Regions from separate parts of the Virgibacillus sp. DJP39 genome, predicted to be linked through region 4. Evidence: riboswitches for the same ligand, from Rfam matches in the RefSeq annotation. Region 4 holds a riboswitch; each other region holds the start of a gene.
What was found. Region 4 has a riboswitch for S-adenosylmethionine ahead of ACOI1D_RS10420 (LLM class flavin-dependent oxidoreductase). Riboswitches for the same ligand answer to the same signal wherever they lie in the genome.
Positions count from the first base shown of each region.

Region 1: it holds a riboswitch for S-adenosylmethionine, as region 4 does, so the genes downstream of both, ACOI1D_RS12945 (homocysteine S-methyltransferase family protein) here and ACOI1D_RS10420 (LLM class flavin-dependent oxidoreductase) in region 4, are expected to answer to the same signal.
Region 2: it holds a riboswitch for S-adenosylmethionine, as region 4 does, so the genes downstream of both, ACOI1D_RS02155 (methionine ABC transporter ATP-binding protein) here and ACOI1D_RS10420 (LLM class flavin-dependent oxidoreductase) in region 4, are expected to answer to the same signal.
Region 3: it holds a riboswitch for S-adenosylmethionine, as region 4 does, so the genes downstream of both, ACOI1D_RS19560 (aminotransferase class I/II-fold pyridoxal phosphate-dependent enzyme) here and ACOI1D_RS10420 (LLM class flavin-dependent oxidoreductase) in region 4, are expected to answer to the same signal.

Region 1 covers NZ_JBMERP010000038.1:22,701-27,048, reverse strand. Annotated here, with positions in the region: gene ACOI1D_RS12950 (5-methyltetrahydropteroyltriglutamate--homocysteine S-methyltransferase) at 1-1,014, opposite strand, end outside; gene ACOI1D_RS12945 (homocysteine S-methyltransferase family protein) at 1,081-2,130, opposite strand; SAM riboswitch class I at 2,230-2,330, opposite strand; partial or broken gene proB (glutamate 5-kinase) at 2,510-3,286, shown strand; gene ACOI1D_RS12935 (fumarylacetoacetate hydrolase family protein) at 3,341-4,276, shown strand.
Region 2 covers NZ_JBMERP010000003.1:60,401-66,362, forward strand. Annotated here, with positions in the region: gene ACOI1D_RS02130 (acyl-CoA dehydrogenase family protein) at 1-1,367, shown strand, start outside; gene ACOI1D_RS02135 (arsenate reductase family protein) at 1,968-2,324, shown strand; gene gcvH (glycine cleavage system protein GcvH) at 2,355-2,738, shown strand; gene ACOI1D_RS02145 (toprim domain-containing protein) at 2,866-3,225, shown strand; gene ACOI1D_RS02150 (thioredoxin family protein) at 3,239-3,550, shown strand; SAM riboswitch class I at 3,627-3,739, shown strand; gene ACOI1D_RS02155 (methionine ABC transporter ATP-binding protein) at 3,904-4,935, shown strand; gene ACOI1D_RS02160 (methionine ABC transporter permease) at 4,925-5,593, shown strand; gene ACOI1D_RS02165 (MetQ/NlpA family ABC transporter substrate-binding protein) at 5,606-5,962, shown strand, end outside.
Region 3 covers NZ_JBMERP010000103.1:3,203-9,164, reverse strand. Annotated here, with positions in the region: partial or broken gene ACOI1D_RS19575 (PQQ-dependent sugar dehydrogenase) at 1-194, opposite strand, end outside; gene ACOI1D_RS19570 (hypothetical protein) at 304-621, opposite strand; gene ACOI1D_RS19565 (hypothetical protein) at 849-1,109, opposite strand; SAM riboswitch class I at 1,480-1,596, shown strand; gene ACOI1D_RS19560 (aminotransferase class I/II-fold pyridoxal phosphate-dependent enzyme) at 1,703-3,460, shown strand; gene typA (translational GTPase TypA) at 3,514-5,346, opposite strand; gene ACOI1D_RS19550 (sensor histidine kinase) at 5,422-5,962, opposite strand, start outside.
Region 4 covers NZ_JBMERP010000026.1:8,703-14,664, forward strand. Annotated here, with positions in the region: gene ACOI1D_RS10380 (hypothetical protein) at 1-223, opposite strand, end outside; gene ACOI1D_RS10385 (S1 domain-containing RNA-binding protein) at 531-935, shown strand; gene ACOI1D_RS10390 (GNAT family N-acetyltransferase) at 1,054-1,551, opposite strand; gene ACOI1D_RS10395 (DUF1648 domain-containing protein) at 1,553-2,659, opposite strand; gene ACOI1D_RS10400 (GntR family transcriptional regulator) at 2,656-3,054, opposite strand; gene ACOI1D_RS10405 (hypothetical protein) at 3,238-3,399, opposite strand; gene ACOI1D_RS10410 (hypothetical protein) at 3,521-3,793, opposite strand; gene ACOI1D_RS10415 (PadR family transcriptional regulator) at 4,148-4,480, opposite strand; SAM riboswitch class I at 4,613-4,719, shown strand; gene ACOI1D_RS10420 (LLM class flavin-dependent oxidoreductase) at 4,821-5,873, shown strand; gene ACOI1D_RS10425 (ATP-grasp domain-containing protein) at 5,915-5,962, shown strand, end outside.

The DNA.
Region 1 (4,348 bases), on a different contig from region 4:
GGTTGATGCGAATCCACATTGTGGACTTAGGCATAACTGTTCAAGTGGAACATATTGTGAAGCTTCTTTAATGCGTGCTTTGATTGCTTCTTTGTCTTCTAATTCACCAGTTTTGGAGGTTACGACACCTAGAACTACTTGTGCACCGCCATTTGGAATATGATCTAGTGGTTTAAAATCTCCTGAACGGTCATCGTCATATTCCAGGAAGAAACCTTCAACATTTTCCTTTGCTAACAGGGTTGGTGCGATAAGTGCATAACTTCCTTCAAATGCCCAGGTAGATTGATAGTTTCCACGACATAAATGAGTTGTCACGACTAGATCTTCTGGTTTATTTTCCAAAGCACCATTAACAACACGTAATGCTAAATCAATTAGTTGTTCTCTTGAATATTTTCCGTCACTAAACGGAATATCGGGTGCGGAAAGCCCTGCAATGTAAACATCGTCTAATTGTAAATAACGTACTCCTGCTTTGTAAAATGCCTGTATTGCATCCTGATAAGCTTTTATAATGTCATTTGCATATTCTTCAATGTCTGAGTAAACAGCTTCATTTTGAATACCAACATTAAATAACTGATTTGGGCTAGGTATTGTTTGTTTCACAACTGCGCGGCCGTTAACGATTTCGTTTAATTCAACAAAGTCTTTTATATGTGGGTGGTCTGGGTTAAAAGAAACCTTTCCAGTGTTTCGTACATTGTATTTCTCTGTTTCCACTCCTTCGAACAAGTATCCCTGGTCTGGTACAAATCCTTCAAAGCCGTTTAAATGCTCAAGAAAGTCTAAGTGGAACCATGTACGTCTGAATTCACCGTCTGTAACTAATTCGAAACCAAGCTCAATTTGTTTATCAACTACCCGCTTAATTTCTTTTGTTTCAACTTCACGTAATTGTTCAGCTGTGATCGTTCCTTCTTTAAATTCTTTTCTTGCTTTGTGCAGGTTTTCTGGACGCAATAGGCTTCCAACATGATCCGCTCTGAATGGTGCTTTAGTTAAAGTAATTGACGTTGTATATTCCTACTTCCATTTATGATTTTGATGTTAAATAATGCTATGATTTAATCGGAGTTAGGCTTTTAATCGATAGCTCAAATTGTTCTCTTTTAGGGTTTCGTCTTTTCCAAATAAGAAATGTTTCTTCATGTCAGGGGAATACTTTGAATTAACTGCCTCAACACCGACAGCTTCTGCTACTGCGCGTAACATTGCTGGTGATGCCCCACAGCATAATCCGATGTAATTCACGCCTATATCCTTTGCTTCTTTTGCCCATTCTGCCAATTCATAACGATTATGATAAAGTGGGTCAAGAGCAGTCGGGAAAGTTGTTTCTGTAGGTAAATGACAACTGCATCCTCCATCAGGTAAGTTAAAGAATGTTGGATTTTCCTCCGTCGTGCGATAAGGAATCGGTAGAGCTCCAACATAACCATCCACATTATCTCTAATTTTTGCAATATATGGCTGCATTGTATCAGGTCCACGGAAACAGTTCATTCCGACTACCAAAGCACCCTTTTCTGAAAGTATTTTGCAGGATTCTTCAACACTGAATCCATCTCTTAAAATATTTTCTCCCATCAATCCTAGCGTAATAACCGCTGGAAGATCGTGCTTTAGTATTTCCTCTAATGCAATGACCGCTTCTTCGTGGTAATAAAATGTTTCCCCATTGATATAATCTACTGCTTCTTCTTTTGACCACTTAACCATCTCTGCAAAAATTTCTCTTACTTTGGTATGTGATTCGGGATCTTCAGGATCAAAGATGTTTGTATTTGATATATTGCCTGCCACTAACGCTTCTTCTACAGGGTGCTCTTTGGCAACTTCTTTAGCTAAGCGGATAGCATTTCTGTTAAGTGGTTCTAGTAAATCCTCCTTACCAATGATACGCATTTTCTCTCTATGCGCATTATATGTAAAGGCTAGCACAACATCAGATCCAGCTTTCATATAATCTCTATACGTTTCTTTCAGGGCATCAGGATTATCCAGTGCAACCTCGGGTACAAATGATCCCGCCTGTAAATATCCCCTGCGTTCTAATTCAAATAAGTAACCTTCACCTGCAATGACAGTTCCATCTTTCAGTCGATCTTCCAAACTACGCTTCATTCTTTTTCCTCCTTTTATTTCTTTTACTTTTGTATCACCAAAAATAAAAAAGCCACTTCTATAAATAAGAAGAGGCTTAGGCACCGTGGCTAGTTACTCTTCTTATCTTCAAGCCTTGCGCTTCTGGAATTGGCACAGTACAAAAGTAGTCTGTTGCCGAGGTATCAAAGGGCCAGTCCCTCCACCTCTCTGGATAAGAAAATTACATATTTAATTTGTATTTAATTAGTAGCATATATGTGATACTATTTAAAGTCAAGTAGAAAATTGAAAATTATTTATAGTTAAACAAAACGACACTGACATATACTAGCTATCAAACCATCACAGATTAACTGCCTGTCAGCTTTAAATAAATTTTTCCTGAGGAAGTGTAACTGTGAAGAAAAAGCGCATAGTTGTTAAAATTGGCAGCAGCTCTTTAACAAACGTAAAGGGTGAGATTGACCACGCAAGGTTAGATGATCATATTCAAGCGCTTGTGGAACTTCGTAAAGCAAACCATGAAGTAATTTTGGTCTCTTCAGGTGCAGTAGCAGCTGGATTTATAAGATTAGGTTATTCTTCTATACCGAGTACTATCAAAAGGAAACAGGCAGCGGCAGCAGTTGGCCAAGGTTTATTAATTCAATCCTATATAGAAAAATTCAGGGATTTAGAGATTGTTCCTGCACAGTTGTTATTAACACGGGATGACTTTTCAGACCCCGAACGATTCAGAAATGCACTTTCTACTATAACAGAGCTTTTAGACCACGGGATTTTACCGATAATAAATGAAAATGATACTGTTGCTATTAATGAGTTAACTTTTGGTGATAATGATATGTTATCCGCGCTTGTTAGTGGGTTTGTTAATGCTGATCAATTAATTATCTTGACGGATATTAATGGACTGTATGATGAAAATCCAAAAACAAACCCATTAGCAAAAAGATTGGATTATATTGAAAACATTGACGATGAAATGATGGAAGCAGCAGATAGTTCAGGTTCTAAATTTGGAACTGGTGGAATGAAGTCAAAGCTTCTTGCAGCAAAAACTGCTATGTCGTTGGGCGTGCCCATCTTTATCGGTGATGGGAGAGGGGAAAAGAAGTTGCTTGATATTTTAGATGGCTCAGGTGATGGCACTTATATATCTAATCCCTCAATCGAATACAGTGACGCAAGCAAATAAAACGTTTTTAACACACGAGGAGAGGTTTTAATGAAGCTAGTTAGCTATAAACATAAAAGTGAAGAACATGGAACTTTTAGAATTGGTTGTATGGTAACGAATAAAGTCGTTGATTTGCAGGAAAGTTATTGTGCATTATTAATTTCCAAAGGAGACAAGGAGTCTGCCCAGTTGATTGATAATCTGCTCCCGGCTGATCCTTCTTTATTCTTCTCAATGGGTGAAAGTGCATTGAAGAGGGCAGAGGAAGCTTTTGATTACAGTGTGGGTCAATCAGGTGAAAAGATGACATTTAATCAGGATGAAGTCAGTTTAGGGAACCCGATTGCATCTCCTTCAAAGATTATATGTGTTGGAAAAAACTACGCAGAACATGCTTTGGAGATGGAAAGTGATATTCCTGAATTCCCAGTCCTTTTCGCAAAGTTCAGTAATGCTTTAATTGGTCCAGAAGATACTATACAAAAATCGTCTTTTACAGAAAAACTTGATTATGAAGTGGAACTAGCGGTAGTCATTGGTGAAAAGGCATCACATATAAGTAAGGATAATGCGCTAAAGTATGTAGCAGGGTACACAATTGCAAATGATATCTCTGCACGTGACCTGCAAAAAAGAACGCCGCAATGGCTTCAGGGTAAGACGTTAGACAATAGTACTCCGGTTGGCCCATGGGTTGTGACTCCTGAGGAAGCTGGCAATCCATCCAATTTGTTCATTCGCTCATTTGTTAACGGCGAGAAACGTCAGGAATCTAATACGAGCAACATGATTTTCGATGTTCCGTTCTTAATAGAATTTATCTCAGGCTTAATTACACTCAACCCTGGTGATATTATTTTAACGGGTACACCAAATGGGGTAGGAGTTGCTATGAATCCACCGCGTTTTCTAAAAAATGATGATGTTGTAACATTAGAAATAGAAAATTTGGGCAAACTTGAAAACAAGGTGATCGAAGCATAGTAATTGTTGTGGAATACCACTAAAAAAATCTGCAAATTTTGACTTCACTGTTGACATTATTTCTGGGTTCTG
Region 2 (5,962 bases), on a different contig from region 4:
CAACCGGAGAACTACTGGCTGCTTATGCATTAACAGAGCCAAGTTCAGGTTCGGATGCACTAGGTGCCAAAACTACTGCTAAACTAAATGAGGCAGGAACGCACTATATCTTGAATGGTGAGAAACAGTGGATTACGAACTCTGCATTTGCTGATGTGTTTGTTGTTTATGCAAAAATTGATGGAGAACATTTCACTGCATTTATCGTAGAACGTGAATTTCCTGGCGTTTCCACAGGACCTGAAGAAAAGAAAATGGGTATTAAGAGTTCATCCACCCGTACATTGATTCTGGAGGATGCTGAAGTACCAGTTGAAAACCTGTTAGGCGAAAAAGGCCGTGGACATGTAATTGCCTTTAATATTCTAAACGTGGGCCGTTACAAGCTTGCAATCGGTGGAGTAGGCGGATCAAAGCGTGGTATTGAGGTTGCTACTAAATACGTAAACCAGCGTAAACAGTTCAATACACCAATTTCAAGCTTTACACTTACACAGGAAAAACTAGCTACCATGGCCGCTAGAACATATGCGAATGAAAGTGCTGTTTATCGTACAGTAGGCTTATTCGAGCAACGTATGGGTGCATTAACAGATGAGCAACTTAAAGATGGTCGTGAGGTTGCGGGTGCAATTGCTGAATATCAAATTGAATGTTCAATGAATAAATATACTGCAACAGAATGTTTGGATTATGTGGCTGATGAGGCTGTACAACTTCATGGAGGATATGGCTTCATGGAAGAATATGAAGTTGCACGTATGTACCGTGACTCACGAATTAACCGCATTTTTGAGGGAACAAATGAAATCAACCGTCTAATCGTACCAGGAACATTGTTGAAAAAAGCAATGAAAGGTGAGTTGCCATTACTTCAAAAAGCACAGAGCTTACAAGAAGAATTAATGATGATGATGCCAGAAGAAGTGGGTACAGAAACACTTGAACAAGAAAAATATCTACTAAGAAACGCTAAGAAAATGGTATTGCTTGGAGCGGGTCTTGCTGCACAAACATATATGAAAAAGCTGGAAAATGAGCAAGAAATTCTTGTTAACCTAGCGGATATGACCGCAGAAGTCTACAATATGGAATCTGCAATTCTTCGTACTGAAAAAGCAATTAATAAAACAGGCGAAGAGAAAAACAAACAAAAACTTCTTTATACACAAGTTTATGTACAAGAAGCATTTAACCGAGTTGAGGCCGATGCAAAAGAAACATTAATTGCAATTGAATCTGGTGACAACCTACGGATGATGCTTTCGTCATTACGCAAGTTAACACGTCATACACCAACAAATGTTATTGCGAAGAAACGTGAAATCGCTGCAACAATCATTAAAGAAGAACGTTATGTAGTATAAAAATATGGTTTAGAGCTGCAATCATCTGGTTGCAGCTTTTTTACACGTAAAGGCTACAAATTAGAATTGACGAATTCGGGGTTTTTCTACTGACTTTCTTAGGAGTAAGGAAAGTATAAAAAATTTCCTTTCTCCATAAGTACAACCAAGGTTTTCTACTAATAAGGCTGTTTTCAAAAAGATAGTTGTTTTGACACAAAATGTATAAACTACGACGTAATTTATCGCTAGATTGATTTCCGCTACGGGCAGTCGCTTTCCGCGGGCACGGCTTCAGACTCCTCGCGGGAAACCACCGCTGCGGGGTCTTCAGACACGTGCTGTTCCCGCAGGAGTCGACTGCCCTCCGCTCCAATCAGTAAGATTAGATGAATGACCGCTTGTTAAGTACTACGACAGCGAAGGAAATACACGAAGCCTCCCGCGGAAAGCGTAGTGTATTTCCGCAGCGGTACATTACGTCGCAGTATGTATCAACTGCAAAGCTTAAAGTGCAACAAACTTACGAAAAGAGCCTATAATTAAAACAATTCTTTCGACCATCAAGTACAATTTTGCTATAATAAATAGGCAGTAATTGAAATGTTTGGGGGAATGCTTGTGGCTTTAACATTTTATTGGTATCCTAATTGTGGCACTTGCAAGAAAGCGAAGAAATGGCTAGATGATCACAATATCGATTATACTAGTGTACATATTGTTGACCATACACCTTCAGAACAGGATATTTTAGATTTGATGAACAAAAGTGACCTTCCTGCTAAGAAGTTTTTCAACACTAGTGGGAAAAGTTATCGGGAAAAAAATATCAAGGATGAAATCAGCGGTGCATCTGACGAGGAAATGGCCAAAATTTTAGCTTCTGATGGTATGTTAATAAAACGACCAATTACCACAGATGGCAAAAAGGTTACAATTGGATTTAAAGAAGACATCTTTAATCATACATGGCATTAGGAACCAGAACTTATTATCGGAGGGATTTTAATGAGCTTACCAAAAGACTTATTGTATTCAGAGGAACATGAATGGGTAAAAAAAGAAGATGGAAAGGTGCGAATTGGAATTACAGATTTTGCACAATCAGAACTAGGTGATATCGTATTTGTAGAACTCCCAGAAGTTGGGGACGACATAGAAGCTGATGAACCTTTTGGTAGTGTTGAATCAGTTAAAACCGTTTCTGAACTATACGCTCCTGTAAGTGGAAAAGTTGTTGAAATCAACGAAGATTTAGAAGATAGCCCAGAGTTCGTTAATGAGTCTCCATATGAAAAAGCATGGATGGTAGTAGTAGAACTATCAAATGAATCAGAATTAAATGAATTGCTAACTGCTGAAAAATACGAAGCAGTAATTGAAGAAGATTAATATAATTAAACAATAATTATTAAAGGCTGACTGGCTCCTTGCTTAAAAAGGTGTATAGTCAGCCTTATTATCATCATATTAATATAGTATGAAAGTTTTGGCTTGATTTCATGAGGAGTGATATGTCATGATAACACCTGAATCTGAAAAAGTAATTATTGTTGAAGGATTAACTGATAAGAAGCAGATTGAAAAGATAATCAGCGAACCAATTACGATTATCTGTACAAACGGGACTCTTGGGGTAGCGAAATTTGATGAGATGTTAGACACATATGATTTATATAACAAAGAAGTTTTTATTCTTGCAGATGAAGATGCTGCTGGTATAAAGCTTCGTAAGCAATTATCTCGTGAACTCCCGCATGCTGAGCATATTCATGTGAGCAGTGAGTATCGTGAAGTAGCCACAACTCCAAGATCGATTCTTGCGATAGGATTAATAAACAAAAGAATTGATGTTAATCCTATCTATTTAACTATGTGATTAGGTGATAGTAATGCAACCAATAACAGATAAAGTGTTACAGCAAGATCATTTTTTGTTGTATATTTATACCCCTTTTTGTGGTACGTGTCACTTAGCTAAAACAATGCTAAACAAAATTGAATCAGTCCATAAAGAGGATATTTTTTTCGAAATGAATGCATCCGTACATCCTGAATTCATGCAGGAAGTGCAGGTTGAAAGTGTTCCATGTCTATTGGTAGTTGACCAAAGTCAGGTTAAAGAAAAGATATATGCATTTCGATCAATAGCTAATATATATAGCTATTTAGTAAAATATGAGCCACAGCTTTTCGCGACCTGATTTTTTATGTTGACAGACCTTTAAACAGGTGGTAGGATATGATTTATACTTTTTACACTAAATGAATAATTTTACTCTCTTATCTAGAGCGGTGGAGGGGCTGGCCCTAAGAAACCGCGGCAACCTTCAAACAATTTATTGTTTGAAAGGTGCTAACTCCTGCAAAGCAGCTGCTTTGACAGATGGGGGGACGTAAAGACTTATTTTTAACGTCTTTCTGTTCTCTTACAGAAGGGCGTTTTTTGGGTTTTGGTAATGAAAGTATAAAACTTTCATTCTGCAAAAATGTAACTAAGGCTTGGCGATAAGCCAAGTTTTCTAAAAATAATATGTTTGACATAAGGAGGTTTGACATGATTTCAATTGAAGGTTTACGTAAACAATTTGTAGCAAATAAATCAACAATTCGTGCAGTCGATGATCTGTCGTTGACAATAAAAGAGGGTGAAATATTTGGTGTTATTGGCTACAGTGGTGCCGGTAAGAGTACGTTTGTACGCCTGTTAAACCGTCTTGAAGAACCTTCGAGTGGTCGGATAGTAATTGATGAACAAGAGATTACTGCACTTAACACCAAACAGCTGCGTATTGCCAGGCAAGAGATTGGAATGATCTTTCAGCACTTTAATCTTTTATGGTCTAGGACCGTAAGAGATAACATCGCTTTTCCACTTGAAATAGCTGGGGTATCAAGGTCTGAACGCGAACGACGCGTCACTGAGTTAATTGGTTTAGTAGGACTGGCTGGTCGAGAGGATGCATATCCATCACAGTTGAGTGGTGGTCAGAAGCAACGAGTCGGTATTGCAAGAGCATTGGCCAACAATCCTAAAGTTTTACTTTGTGATGAGGCAACCTCTGCACTGGATCCAGAAACAACGAATTCTATTCTGGATTTATTGGTGGATATTAATGAAAAGCTTGGCTTAACAATTATCTTAATAACTCATGAGATGCATGTTATCCGAAAAATATGTAATCAGGTTGCTGTTATGGAAAACGGTAAGATAGTCGAGCAAGGAGATGTTCTCGATATCTTCTTAAGACCACAACAACAGGTTACAAAGAAATTTGTTCAGCAGGTGATGGGTACTGATGATGAAAATGAAGGTATCAATCAGCTTATTGAAAGCTACGACCAGGGGAGAATTGTACGTCTTCATTTTATTGGTGAAACAACAAATCAGGCTTTAATAAGTCATCTTGCAAAAACGTACAACATTGATATTACAATATTGCAAGGTAAAATAACCCAGACACAGCGAGGCGCATACGGAACGCTATTTGTCCGAATGGATGGGGAAGATGCTGAGCTAGATAAAGCAATAAGTTTTGTGAATGATGGCACCTCTGTGGAAGTTGAGGTGATTCGAGATGCTCACTAAGTTATTTCCAAATTTAGATGTACAGGATTTTTGGCTGGCTACTTACGAAACATTTTATATGACTATTCTTTCCTTGATTGGAACATTTATCATAGGAATTATTCTTGGCCTGCTACTATATCTGACTGCAAAAGATGGAATATGGCAAAATAAGTCGGTTAATCTTTTGGTAGCGGCTATTGTAAATGTTTTTCGTGCTATTCCATTCATAATTTTGATCCTACTATTATTCCCGTTTACCGAGTTTTTAATTGGTACCATACGAGGTCCAAACGCGGCACTGCCAGCTTTAATAATTGGATCAGCACCATTTTATGGTAGGTTGGTTGAAATAGCGTTAAAGGAAGTTGACAAGGGTGTAGTCGAGGCAGCAAAGGCTATGGGAGCGAAAACCCGTACAATTATTTTTCGTGTATTGTTACCTGAGTCAATGCCAGCACTTGTGTCGGGCCTGACGGTTACAGCAATAGCATTAATTGGTTATACCGCAATGGCTGGAGTCATTGGTGCAGGAGGACTTGGAAACTATGCGTATTTCTACGGGTTCCAACGTCATGATTTTGATGTCGTACTGGTCTGTACCATTTTGATTGTAATTATTGTGTTTATATTTCAGTTCATTGGAGACTTTATATCCAACAAATTAGATAAAAGATAAGGAGCGAGAATAATGAAAAAGATTTTAGCATTAGTTTCAATTTTATTAGTATTAGCATTAGCAGCTTGTGGAGGTAGCAAAGAAGAAAGCAGTCAAGAAACTACCAATAGTTCCGAGAAAAAAAGTAATGAAGTTATCAAAGTTGGAGCATCCAGTGTGCCACACGCGCAAATTTTAGAACAAGTTAAACCAATTCTCGAAGAAAAAGGAATTACATTGAAAATTGAAGAGTACCAGGATTATGTACTACCTAACCAAGATTTAGCAAGTGGTGATTTGGATGCGAACTATTTCCAGCACATTCCTTATTTAAATAACCAAAAAGAAGAGCTGGGATATGACTTTACTTCAATTGGTGGCATTCATATC
Region 3 (5,962 bases), on a different contig from region 4:
ACAATTGCTTCAGTTCTTTCACTAATATAGAACGTTTCGTTTATAAGTTGTATTTCCCACGGTTCATTTAAATTTTTTGCAATAACGCTGAATTCCGCATTACTGTTGGGTGGAGTTTGTTTATCAACTGTTTCTTCTGAACAACCAACTAGTAAAAAAAGTAAACAGAATGCTGCAAAGAAAGTTTTCAACATTATCTCTCCCAACTTAGTTTTGTTTGCTATAGTTTAACGTTGTTTTGTATAAGCTTCAAATCCCATAAAATAACGTTCCTGGTGTCCGCTTTTTTGCTTGGATATATCTTCACTGAACAATGATTTTATCCGCTACTTTGTTATCAATTTGATTATTAGGTCCAACATCTACAACCCAAATTTTTACTTTTTGGCCTGACTTCAACTCTGAAAAAATTGCAACCTCTCCACTGATTTCAGTTTTGTTATCCACCAAAATATCATAAGTTGGATAGCTTGCTTCTGGGTCTACTTCACTATTTGCTACAAGGATACTTTCTTCTTTCATTTCAATAATTTCCCCTTGAAAGTTTGCTTCATTGTCGTTAACACAACTCATAACGAACAGAAGAATTACCATAGACGCAAGTGCTAATATTTTTCTCATGATAACCCTATCCTTTCTTGGTATATCTGACGAACAAAATCACTAAAAAGTCTCTGACTCTTATTCACTAATGCTTTTTACATACAAGCTCTGATTTATTCATATACCTTATAGAAAAATAAAACTGTTTAGCTGGATTAAGTAATAACCTTCCAGTTTGGCTTATGAAATCTTTATTCCGTTGGCCTCATGTAGAAGGAATTATTGATAATAATCTATGGATTTCACTATTTCTTTTTATCATATAAATCAAAAGTTAAGGCAATAGTGGACAAAATCACCCCAAGGATTAATGATGTGGTTCCGTATACTGCAGATGCCACCCATCCTTTTCCAAACCAGACATATAACCAAGCACAAATGCTAAATAAGATAAAAACCGAACAAATAACATATTTAAGTTTCTTCTTTTTTGGCAGGAATAGATGTATTGAATAAAAAGCTACAGAGCTGAAAAAAACAATCATAACCAACAAAAATATATCCAAATTTCATTACCCCTTAAATATAGTACATTAACTTAATACAGTTATCCCTACGAGAATTGCGGTTAAAAAGTAAGGGGCTGAAAAAATGGTAAACACAGCAATGAAAGCCTTCTCAAAATTAGATTCTGTACTAAATTTATATTTATTTTACCATAAATCCAATAATTCATAGATAACTCTGAAAAAATGAATTATTATTTTTTGTATCCATGGTTGAGTAGATAACACATCTTACTCGGAGTGATAGTGTATATCCCGAAGTTAGGCTAGGACAAGGTCTATAGATTTTTATAACCTACAACAATTTTTTATAAATTAATGGTTGACGGAAGTAACTATTGGATATATAATTATCGTTAAATTCAAATAACTCTTATCAAGAGCGGCGGAGGGAATAGGCCCTGTGAAGCCCAGCAACCATCTGGCTATACTTTAGCTGTGAAAGGTGCTAAATCCTACAGGTCAATAATGATCTGGAAGATAAGGGGAGGACCGGTTACAAACGCCCTCTTCTTAGGAAGGTGGTTTTTTATTTTCCCTCCTTTTTATACTCCCAGACCATTAATAGCCTACCACTAAAGGAGGAATTATTAATGTCAAATTTCAATCTTCACAACCCGGAAACAGTACTGCTTCACGGAGGTCAGCAACCTGACCCAACAACAGGTTCACGAGCTGTCCCTATCTATCAAACAACTTCCTATTTATTTCGCGATACAGAACATGCACAAAACTTATTTGGTCTTGCAGAACCCGGAAATATCTATACTCGCATTGGAAATCCTACAGTAGATGTTTTTGAGCAACGAATAGCTTTGCTTGAAGATGGTGTTGCTGCTGTCGCAACATCTTCTGGTATGGCCGCAATTACACTTGCAATTTTAAACGTGGCTGGTGCAGGTGATGAGATTGTTGCAGATAGTAATTTATATGGCGGGACATACAGTCTGTTTGCGAATACGTTACCACGCTATGGAATAGATGTTAAATTCGTTAATGCTACCGATCCAGAAGAAATCCGTGCAGCACTGACTGATAAAACAAAAGCTGTTTTTGGAGAGATTATTACGAACCCAAGTCTTAATGTTTTCGATGTTGAAACCGTCGCAGCAATCGCCCATGAGCATGGCATCCCATTAATTATTGATAATACATTTGCAACTCCATATGTTACAAAACCACTCACTTTCGGTGCTGACATCGTGGTACATTCTGCAACCAAATGGATTGGTGGTCATGGTACAACGATTGGCGGTGTTGTTGTTGATGGGGGCCGTTTTAATTTTGATAATGAAAAGTTCCCTGGATTTACTGAACCCGATGAAAGCTATAATGGACTCCGTTATATTGACGTAGGCCCGGCAGCATTCGCAATTAAATTACGGGTTCAACTTCTCCGTGATATTGGCGCGGCCTTAAGTCCACACAGTGCATTTTTACTTTTACAAGGCTTAGAAACATTACATTTACGTATTGAACGTCACAATAAGAATACAAAGGAAGTCGCTGCATACCTAGAGAAACATCCAGCAGTCGAGTGGGTGAATTATCCTGGACTTAAAGACCATCCATCTCACAGTTTGGCAAAAAAATATTTTAACAATGGATTTGGATCCGTAATAACCTTTGGGGTTAAAGGTGGTCTTGAGGCAGGCAAAAAGCTGATTGACAGTGTGACACTCTGGTCGCATGTTGCGAATGTTGGCGACGCAAAATCGCTTATTATTCATCCAGCTTCAACAACCCATCAACAGCTAAGTGAAGAGGGTTTAAAACAAAGCGGTGTTACAGAGGAACTGGTTCGTTTATCTATCGGAATTGAATCCACTGAAGACATTTTAGCAGATTTGGATCAAGCCATAGCTAAAGCAACAAATTCAGCTGAAACAATCAGTTCCTCTACAGACGACGCCATTAAATGGTTAGTAGGCTCTCCTTTTAAACGGGACAATGGGGCAGTAAGCAAAAAAGTAATAGCAGTATTTGGCCTTGATGATTCGTCAAGTAGTCACTACAGTAGTGCTGAACAACTTAAAAATCTCGGTTTCCATCTTGTAGCGATTAGCGAATCAGAAGAAAAAATCCTTGGTCAGGAATCCTATAAACAGCTTGACGAAGTCCCTTATGGCGTTGATGCAGTATGGTTAAACGGTAAGGTTTTGCCAACAACAATTGAACAGCTCATCAACAAACAGGGTAGAATTCTGTGGGTTGAAAATCCATTAGCCGATGATCATCTTACAGACCAAGCTGGTGCAGCTGGAATTACTCTCGTTTCAAACAAAAATCCTTATCAGGAAGCTATCCGTGTACGAGGGAACAATCCTGCCAATACACCTGTTGAAGTGTAAATGAACCAAAAAAACAGTGAGAGCTTAAATTAATTAGCTCTCACTGTTTTTATTTATCCTATAGAAGTTGATTTCTTTGAAGCTCTTTCACGTTCACTTTTGTTCAGGATTTTTTTACGTAAACGAATTGATTCAGGTGTTACTTCACAATATTCATCGTCATTAAGGTACTCAATTGCTTCCTCTAACGACATTGTTCTTGTTTTTCGAATCGTAGACGTTTGGTCTTTATTTGCTGAACGAACGTTTGTCAAATGCTTTTCTTTTGTTATATTAACTGTTAAGTCATTGTCACGATTATGCTCGCCAACAATCATACCAGCATATAGTTCTGTACCTGGTTCAACAAAGATTACACCACGGTCTTCCAATTGCATGATACCGTATGTGGATGCTTTTCCAGTGTCAAGTCCAACTAGAACACCTTTCGTTCTACCACCAACTTGACCTTTGATGATTGGTTCATACTTATCAAACGTATGGTTTAGAATTCCATAACCACGTGTTTGAGACATGAATTCGGTAGCATAACCAATTAATCCGCGTGAAGGAACTTTAAATTCAATACGAACCTGACCATTACCATGGTTTATCATATCAACCATTTCACCTTTACGTGCACCAAGTGATTCCATTACACCACCAGTGTATTCCTCAGGAACATCAACCTGTACACGCTCTACTGGTTCACATTTTTGACCATCAATTTCTCTGATGATTACCTGTGGCTTAGAAAGCTGTAACTCATAGCCTTCACGACGCATATTTTCAATTAAAATAGATAGGTGCAGTTCTCCACGACCTGAAACAACCCATGCGTCTGGTGATTCTGTTGGATCAACACGCAGACTAACATCTGTTTCAAGTTGCTTTAATAAACGCTCTTCTATTCTTCTTGATGTTAAATACTTACCTTCTTTTCCTGCAAATGGGCTGTTGTTTACAAGGAAAGTCATTTGTAAAGTTGGCTCATCAATGCGAAGGAATGGTAGAGCTTCCGGATGATCCGGTGGGCAAATTGTTTCCCCAACGTTTAGATCCTCAAGCCCTGCAACTGCAACAATATCTCCTGCCTTTGCTTCTTCAATTTCGATACGCTTCAGGCCAATGAAACCGAATAATTTAGAAATACGGGATGCTTTCTGTGTCCCATCTTCCTTCATTAAAACAACTTGCTGTCCTACCTTCATTGTTCCACGGAATACACGGCCTACACCGATTCTTCCAACGTAATCATTGTAATCAAGTAACGCTACCTGGAATTGCAAAGGGTCTACTGACGTATCAGCTGGTGCTGGAATATTTTCTAAAATCGTCTTGAAAACAGGGTCCATTGTTTCTTCTTGTTTATCAGGTTGATCACTTGATGTACCATTTAACGCGGATGCATAAACAACAGGGAATTCCAACTGCTCATCATCAGCTCCAAGTTCGATGAATAAGTCAAGCACTTCATCAATTACTTCACTTGGACGCGCTCCTGGACGGTCAATTTTATTTAACACTACTACTGGAGTAAGTTTTTGTTCTAATGCTTTCTTTAAAACAAATCGTGTTTGTGGCATACACCCTTCATATGCATCAACGACTAACAAAACACCGTCAACCATTTTCATGATACGTTCCACTTCTCCGCCAAAATCAGCATGTCCTGGTGTATCTAAAATATTGATCGCTATATCATTATATTTAATCGCTGTGTTTTTAGCGAGAATCGTAATTCCGCGTTCACGCTCAATATCATTTGAATCCATAGCTCGTTCTTCCACTTGTTCATTTTCACGAAATGTACCCGAGTATTTTAATAATTGATCCACAAGTGTAGTTTTACCATGGTCAACGTGGGCGATGATCGCGATATTCCGAATATCTTCTCTTAATTGCATATTAGTACGCTCCTCTTCCGTTACAGATAACTCAAACTATAATATTGTATCACACTTTGTCACTATTTCAAAATTTTATTTTTCTGAGAACGCTACGATAAATTTAGCACCACCAAGTTCTGAGGTACCAACCGTAATATTTCCGCCTGATTGTTGTACAATTGCACGTGCAATTGCAAGACCAAGTCCCGTCTCTCCTTTATTACCTTTAATAAAACGATGGAAAATTTGAGGCATTAGCTCTTTGTCTATACCTTCCCCATCATCTTCAATACTAATTGTAATCATGCGGTTAATTTGCCTGACATTTATTACTACCTTAGAGTTCGCATGGCGGATTCCGTTAAACGTTATATTCAACAAGGCACGCAATAGTTTTTCAGGGTCAACATGCACATCCAGTGTTTCATCCACTTCGTGTAAAATCCGGATTTCTTTTTCGTTCGTTATGGGCAATGCTCTGTCTAATACTTGATCGACAATTTCCTTTAAATTAACATTTCCAGGCTGATAGGAGGATTGATCACTATCAAGTTTCGCAAGGAGGATCATTTCATTAATTATTTTCTTAAGTCTGTGCACCTCGGTAACCATCACTTCTAAACCTTTTCCCTTT
Region 4 (5,962 bases):
CTTCTTTAGGCTCTTCATCTAAGTCAGGTTCTTCTGCATCTGCGCCGACATTTCCATCGCCTTCTTTTGGTTCCTCATCTGGGTCCCACTCTTCAGCATCCCCACCGGTTTCCGCTTCACCGATTGTTTCGTCATTAGTTTTACCTTCTTCGTCTTCAGCACAACCAGTCAGCGTTAAACCGGCTGCCAATGGAATAGCTACTAATAAATGTTTTTTATTCATGGTATCAACTCCTCTAATTACGCTTATACTATCCTGTCCCCACATAAAAAAAATCTAAACATGTCACGTGTTTTTACAGGTTTGTATCTCTTTTTACACACTGGATTTAACGTACATTTGCTGTATTTTTCTCCAAATATTTATAAAGCAAAATCTGGATGCGCAAAAAGTTGATTCTTTAGTCATGAATTCTGTTATAATTGAGATACGGCTTTATTATAATCAAGACAACTTTTAAATAACTACACTTTATACTGATTTTCTGTTATAATAATGTGCTTACAATATCATTCAGGGGGAAAACTTTTTGGCAATTGAAATAGGTAGTAAGGTAGAAGGCAAAGTAACAGGTATCACCAATTTTGGAGCGTTTGTAGAATTACCTGGAGGTTCAACAGGTCTTGTTCATATTAGCGAGGTCGCAGACAGTTATGTAAAAGATGTTAACGACCACCTTAAAGTAGGAGATCTGATTGAAGTTAAGGTGATTAGTGAAAAAGAAGGAAAAATTGCCTTATCCATCAAGCAAACTGTCGATCGACCACAACGCCAAACGAGGAACAAAGACAATAGATCTAAGGGTAACTTCAAACCAAAAGAAAACTTTGAAGATAAAATAAGTAACTTTTTGAAGTCTAGTGAAGAAACTCAGTACTCTCTTAAACGTAGTACAGAGACAAAACGAGGCGGCAGAGGTGGAAGACGCGGATAAACCCGTTCCTTCTAGTAGATAAGGCAGGCCATTACATAATGGCCTGCCTTATCTTTTCGCTATATTCAGTTCGTTCGTTTAAAGCTTTTATAAGATCACCCATAGGAGTTGGATTTATTTAAACCCCAACAACTTCACTACGCCGCTCCATCTGCACAACGTCACGCCAGACACCATCCAGTTTCCCAATTCTTTCCTGAGTCCCCATTTTACGAAAACCCAGCTTCTCATGTAATGCCATGCTATTTTTATTTTCCGGGAAAATCCCAGAGGTTAACGTCCAAAATCCATTTTCCTCACTTGTTTTAATCAATGCTTCAAGAAGTCTACTGCCTAGCCCTTGACCTACGCTTTCAATCCGCAAATATATACTCACCTCCGCTACACCTGCATAAGCGGCACGAGATGAAGCAGGAGTCAATGCTGCCCAACCGACCACTCGATCCCCTTCACGTGCAACCAGCCTGCAAGATGAAATATGATCACGGTCCCACTCTTCCCATGTAGGAACTTTTGTCTCAAAGGTTGCATTTTTTGTATCTATTCCTTCTTGAAATATCGCAAGCACTTGTGTTGCGTCACTTTTGCGCATCGTATCCATTAATAGTGTCTTCATATTAAGCTCCTAACAATAGTGGTATTCCAATAGCACCAGCAATGATGATTAGAATTATTATCCATGATAACGGGTGTGCCCAGTTATTTGTCCAACCGACTCCAAAACGTTTCTCTAAAAAGATAGAGGGATCATTTCTATTATAGTAAAATACCCCTAGCTTCCAATACTGATCATCATCTCTATCAATCACTTTGCCATTTTGTCCCGTACTTGTTTTCAGGCGACTGCCACCCTGCCCTGTTGTAATTGAGAGCACAATTGCCCATACAGTTAATCCAATTGTCAATACAAGTGGGGCAATAACCAGTACCTGTTGATTTATTGTGAAAATAAAAGAAAATTGGATAATAGTAAACAAGATTGTCGTAGCAATTCCGGTACTTATTATATATGCGGACCATCTGCGCCTAAAAATAACATTTTTACGCATGGATTCTTCCGGTTGCTCGGCATTCACTTGTTGCTTTGCTTTAGAAATCATGGTGTTTAAAAAGATAAACAATAGCGTTAAATAGATCTGCATAATTGGCATGACCAATAACGTACGATATGATTTAGTTGAGTAGTTGGTCACATCTCCACTAAAGTTATATTGCATCGGGATTTTCTCAGGTATTCGTTCATAAAATCGAAACGTGATAAAAATTGATGCAAATGCAATAATAAAAGATAAGACAAACCAAAAATTCGAGTACGTAAGCTTTTGATCACGAAATTGAGTATTTACTACAAGCCTTTGCGACTTTTTTTCTGACCAGTTCTGACTCTTCTTCAACACCTTCATCTCACGATGGAACTTAAGGTAAATTAAAAAGCTTGCCACAATAAATACGGCAATTACTAGTGAAAAAAGAATGCTCATCGTTTCCTCATTTTCAATCGAGGAGCCCAGGACAAGAAATATAATTGCTACGACTGCACTCAATATACCCGTCAAAAAAGCATATTGTTTCCGCATCTTTTTTAAGCCTGTGCTGTTATAGACATCTTCTGGAATTGACACACCAAAGCTTTCTGTCTTTCTGGTCCAATATGGAATAAACATCAGGGATATAAAGACCGGAACCAAAATTATCAAAAGTAAAAAAATCATCATTGCATTCATTCCTCGCCACCTTCTTCCTCTTGAAATTCACGATACAATCCCTTACACAGTTGTATAAATTCCTTCTCACTTATATCCCGGCATACGGATTCTGCTATTAACGGATGCAGTATATGTTTAAGCTGTTTTATATGATCACTATCCGCTTTAGGCACACCATCAGGATGAACAACAACACCCTTTTGACGATGGATTAAGATAAATCCTTCCTGTTTCAACTGCTGATATGCCTTGTTTACTGTATGAAGATTTATTCCAATATCTGCAGCAAGTGAACGCACGGACGGCAATCCCTCACCTGGCAGAATTTCTTTTCTTGCTATACCTGCTATTATCTGGTTTTTTAACTGCGTATAAATGGGTTCTGTTGCTTCTAAATCAAGATTGATATACACATTGAACCACCTCATTCTTTTTTTGCACATCTGTTATATAAACAGTATAACAGATAGCACAAAAAACGAGAAGAAAATAGTTTAATAAACTGTTAAATTTTCCAGCTTTTCTTCCACTTTTTGTTCCCTGACAACAATCCTATACACCCCATTAAAAGTAATCCAACCCTTGTATATGTAAATTTAAAACGGTATCGAAGAAATAATATTGCGTAAAATCCTGATAAAAAATACGAGATATGAAACACCTATGCTTCCATGAAAAAAACTCAGTTCTGCCAGTACACCAAGCGCTATACAAATTATTAGAAAGAACCAATCACTCTTATTAGTTTGAACATCCATTCCTACCCCACCTTATATTGTTATTCTATATACTTAGTAGTTCTATGTATACAAACAAAAAAATATATTTAACAGACTAGAGGGATTTGAGATTTCATTACAAGGACTAAATAGCCCCCGTTTATACTGAAGCCTTTCTTCCCCATTGGTAGCCAATCCAGCTTACCGGGTAAAGAAACCCAGTTGTTATGACGCATGCAGCTATAAACGGCACACTCAGAAGAGGTTGAAACCATTCAAGTGGAATAAGCTTAAAAATAGTTAAATACATCAATACTAAATTAGGCACAATTGATATTACAAAGGTTTTCCTTAACAACTTATGCCCTCCATGACCAAATTCCCTACCAATCTCATAGCCAATTAAGCTCCAGAAAAGGATATAGGCAAACATTATGATGGAAGGCATCGCGGTAAGCCTTAACCATATTAAATCAATCCATTTCCATTTAAAAACATTATAGCTTAACGTTAATAAACTACCACCTATAAAAAAGCCAATATTGACTAGAATAAATAGCCACTGTGTCCTTTTTGGAGTAGCAGTTGCTTCTTCTTTCCAAACTTCCGCAATTTCACGTGGTGATCCTGTCTTGAGACAATTTTCTCGTACTTGTGTCCCTCTTCTACCGACTCTTCCTGTAATAGCTCGTAAACGTGCATCTCATAGTCTGCCAGTATTTTCTGTTTATCGGGGTGATGGCCAATCTCTTATCTAATTCCTGGAAAAATTGCTGATTCACTAAACTCATGATTCATTTCTCCCAATTAAATTATTCATTACCTGTACATAACGATGCCATTCGCTCGTTTTCTCATCTAAAATCTTTTTTCCTTCTGTTGTAATTCGGTAATATTTACGCGCAGGCCCCTTTTCCTGATTTTCCCAATAAAACTCAATATACTCTTGTTTTTCAAGCTTGTGCAGTGCTGGGTAAAGTGTACCCTCTTTCACCTGGAAATGGTGATCACTTCTTCTATCCATTTCCTTCACCAATTCATACCCGTACATATCCCGATCATTCAACAGCTGGAGTATAAGAAGAGATGTACTTCCTTTTACTAATTCGCGATTAAACATATTTTATCACCACCTACCTAGTATTATGAGGTATATATAAGTTTACTATATAAAAATCACATAATTTTGTAAAGTGAAACAAGGTAATTGATTTATTTCCTAGTTATCTGGTATGATTACTTTAATTGAATATTCTTATGAAGAGCGGTGGAGGGAATGGCCCTATGAAACCCAGCAACCCTTTGATCTTTTCAAAAAGGTGCTAATTCCAGCAGAGCGATTGCTCTGAGAGATAAGAGAAGCTAGTCACAAAACTTCTTCTTACCGAAGAGGTTTTTTTAGATAGTAAAGAAATTAATAACTGCACAAGCCATTTTAAAAAAACAGGGGGATAAACAGCATGAAATATGGTTTTTGGTTACCTATATTTGGGGGATGGCTACGAAACGTAGACGATGAAAATATGCCTCCAACTTTTGAATATGCTAAACAAGTCGTACAATCTGCGGAAAAATGGGGATATGATACTACATTAATTGCTGAATTATATTTAAATGATATAAAAGGAATTGAACATGATTCGATAGAAGCTTGGTCAACTGCTGCTGCACTTGCTGCTGTTACCGATAAAATTGAGATTATGGCTGCAGTTAGACCCGTTTTTCACAACCCTGCTGTCACAGCTAAAATGGCTGCAAATATCGACCATATTTCTAATGGCCGCTTTACTTTAAACGTTGTTTCAGGCTGGTGGGAAGAAGAAGCACGGCAATACAACGGAGACTTCACAGAGCATGATGAACGCTACAAACGAACAGAGGAATTTTTAGATGTATTAAAAGGTATGTGGACAGAAAAACAATTCAACTATAAAGGTAAGTTCTATGAGGTTTCAAATGCCCACTTGGAACCAAAGCCTGTACAACGACCAAACCCGATTTTATATGCAGGTGGCGAAAGTGAGCGTGGAAAACAAGTAATTGTGGATGCGTGTGATGCCTATGTAATGCATGGCGGAACGGTTGAAGAGATCAAAACCAAAGTGGAAAACATGAAAGCACTACGAGCAGAAACTGGTAAAGAACCCCTACAATCATTTGGTCTAGCTGCATATATCATTTGCCGCGATACCGAAGAAGAAGTCGTGGAAGAGTGGAAGAGAATTACCGATATGAAAGAAACAAGTGGTTACTCTGGATATGAGGATTTCGTTGGTAAATCACAGCTTGAACAACAAGTTAAACTGAACGATTACTCGGTCTCTAACAGAGGATTACGTCCCAATTTAATCGGTACACCTGAGCAAATTGCGGACCGCATTATTGAGTTTGAAAATATTGGTGTAGATCTTTTACTTCTACAGTTCTCACCTCAATTAGAAGAAATGGAAAGATTCTCAAAACAAGTAATGCCTTTGGTTGAAGAAAAGCGGAAGCTCCTTGGTCAGGGGTGACTTTAAAGAAAGCTTGCATGATAAAATAGGAGGTACTAAACATGAGTGAAAAAATTTATGTAATCCATGAAAATAATGAATGGACAGCA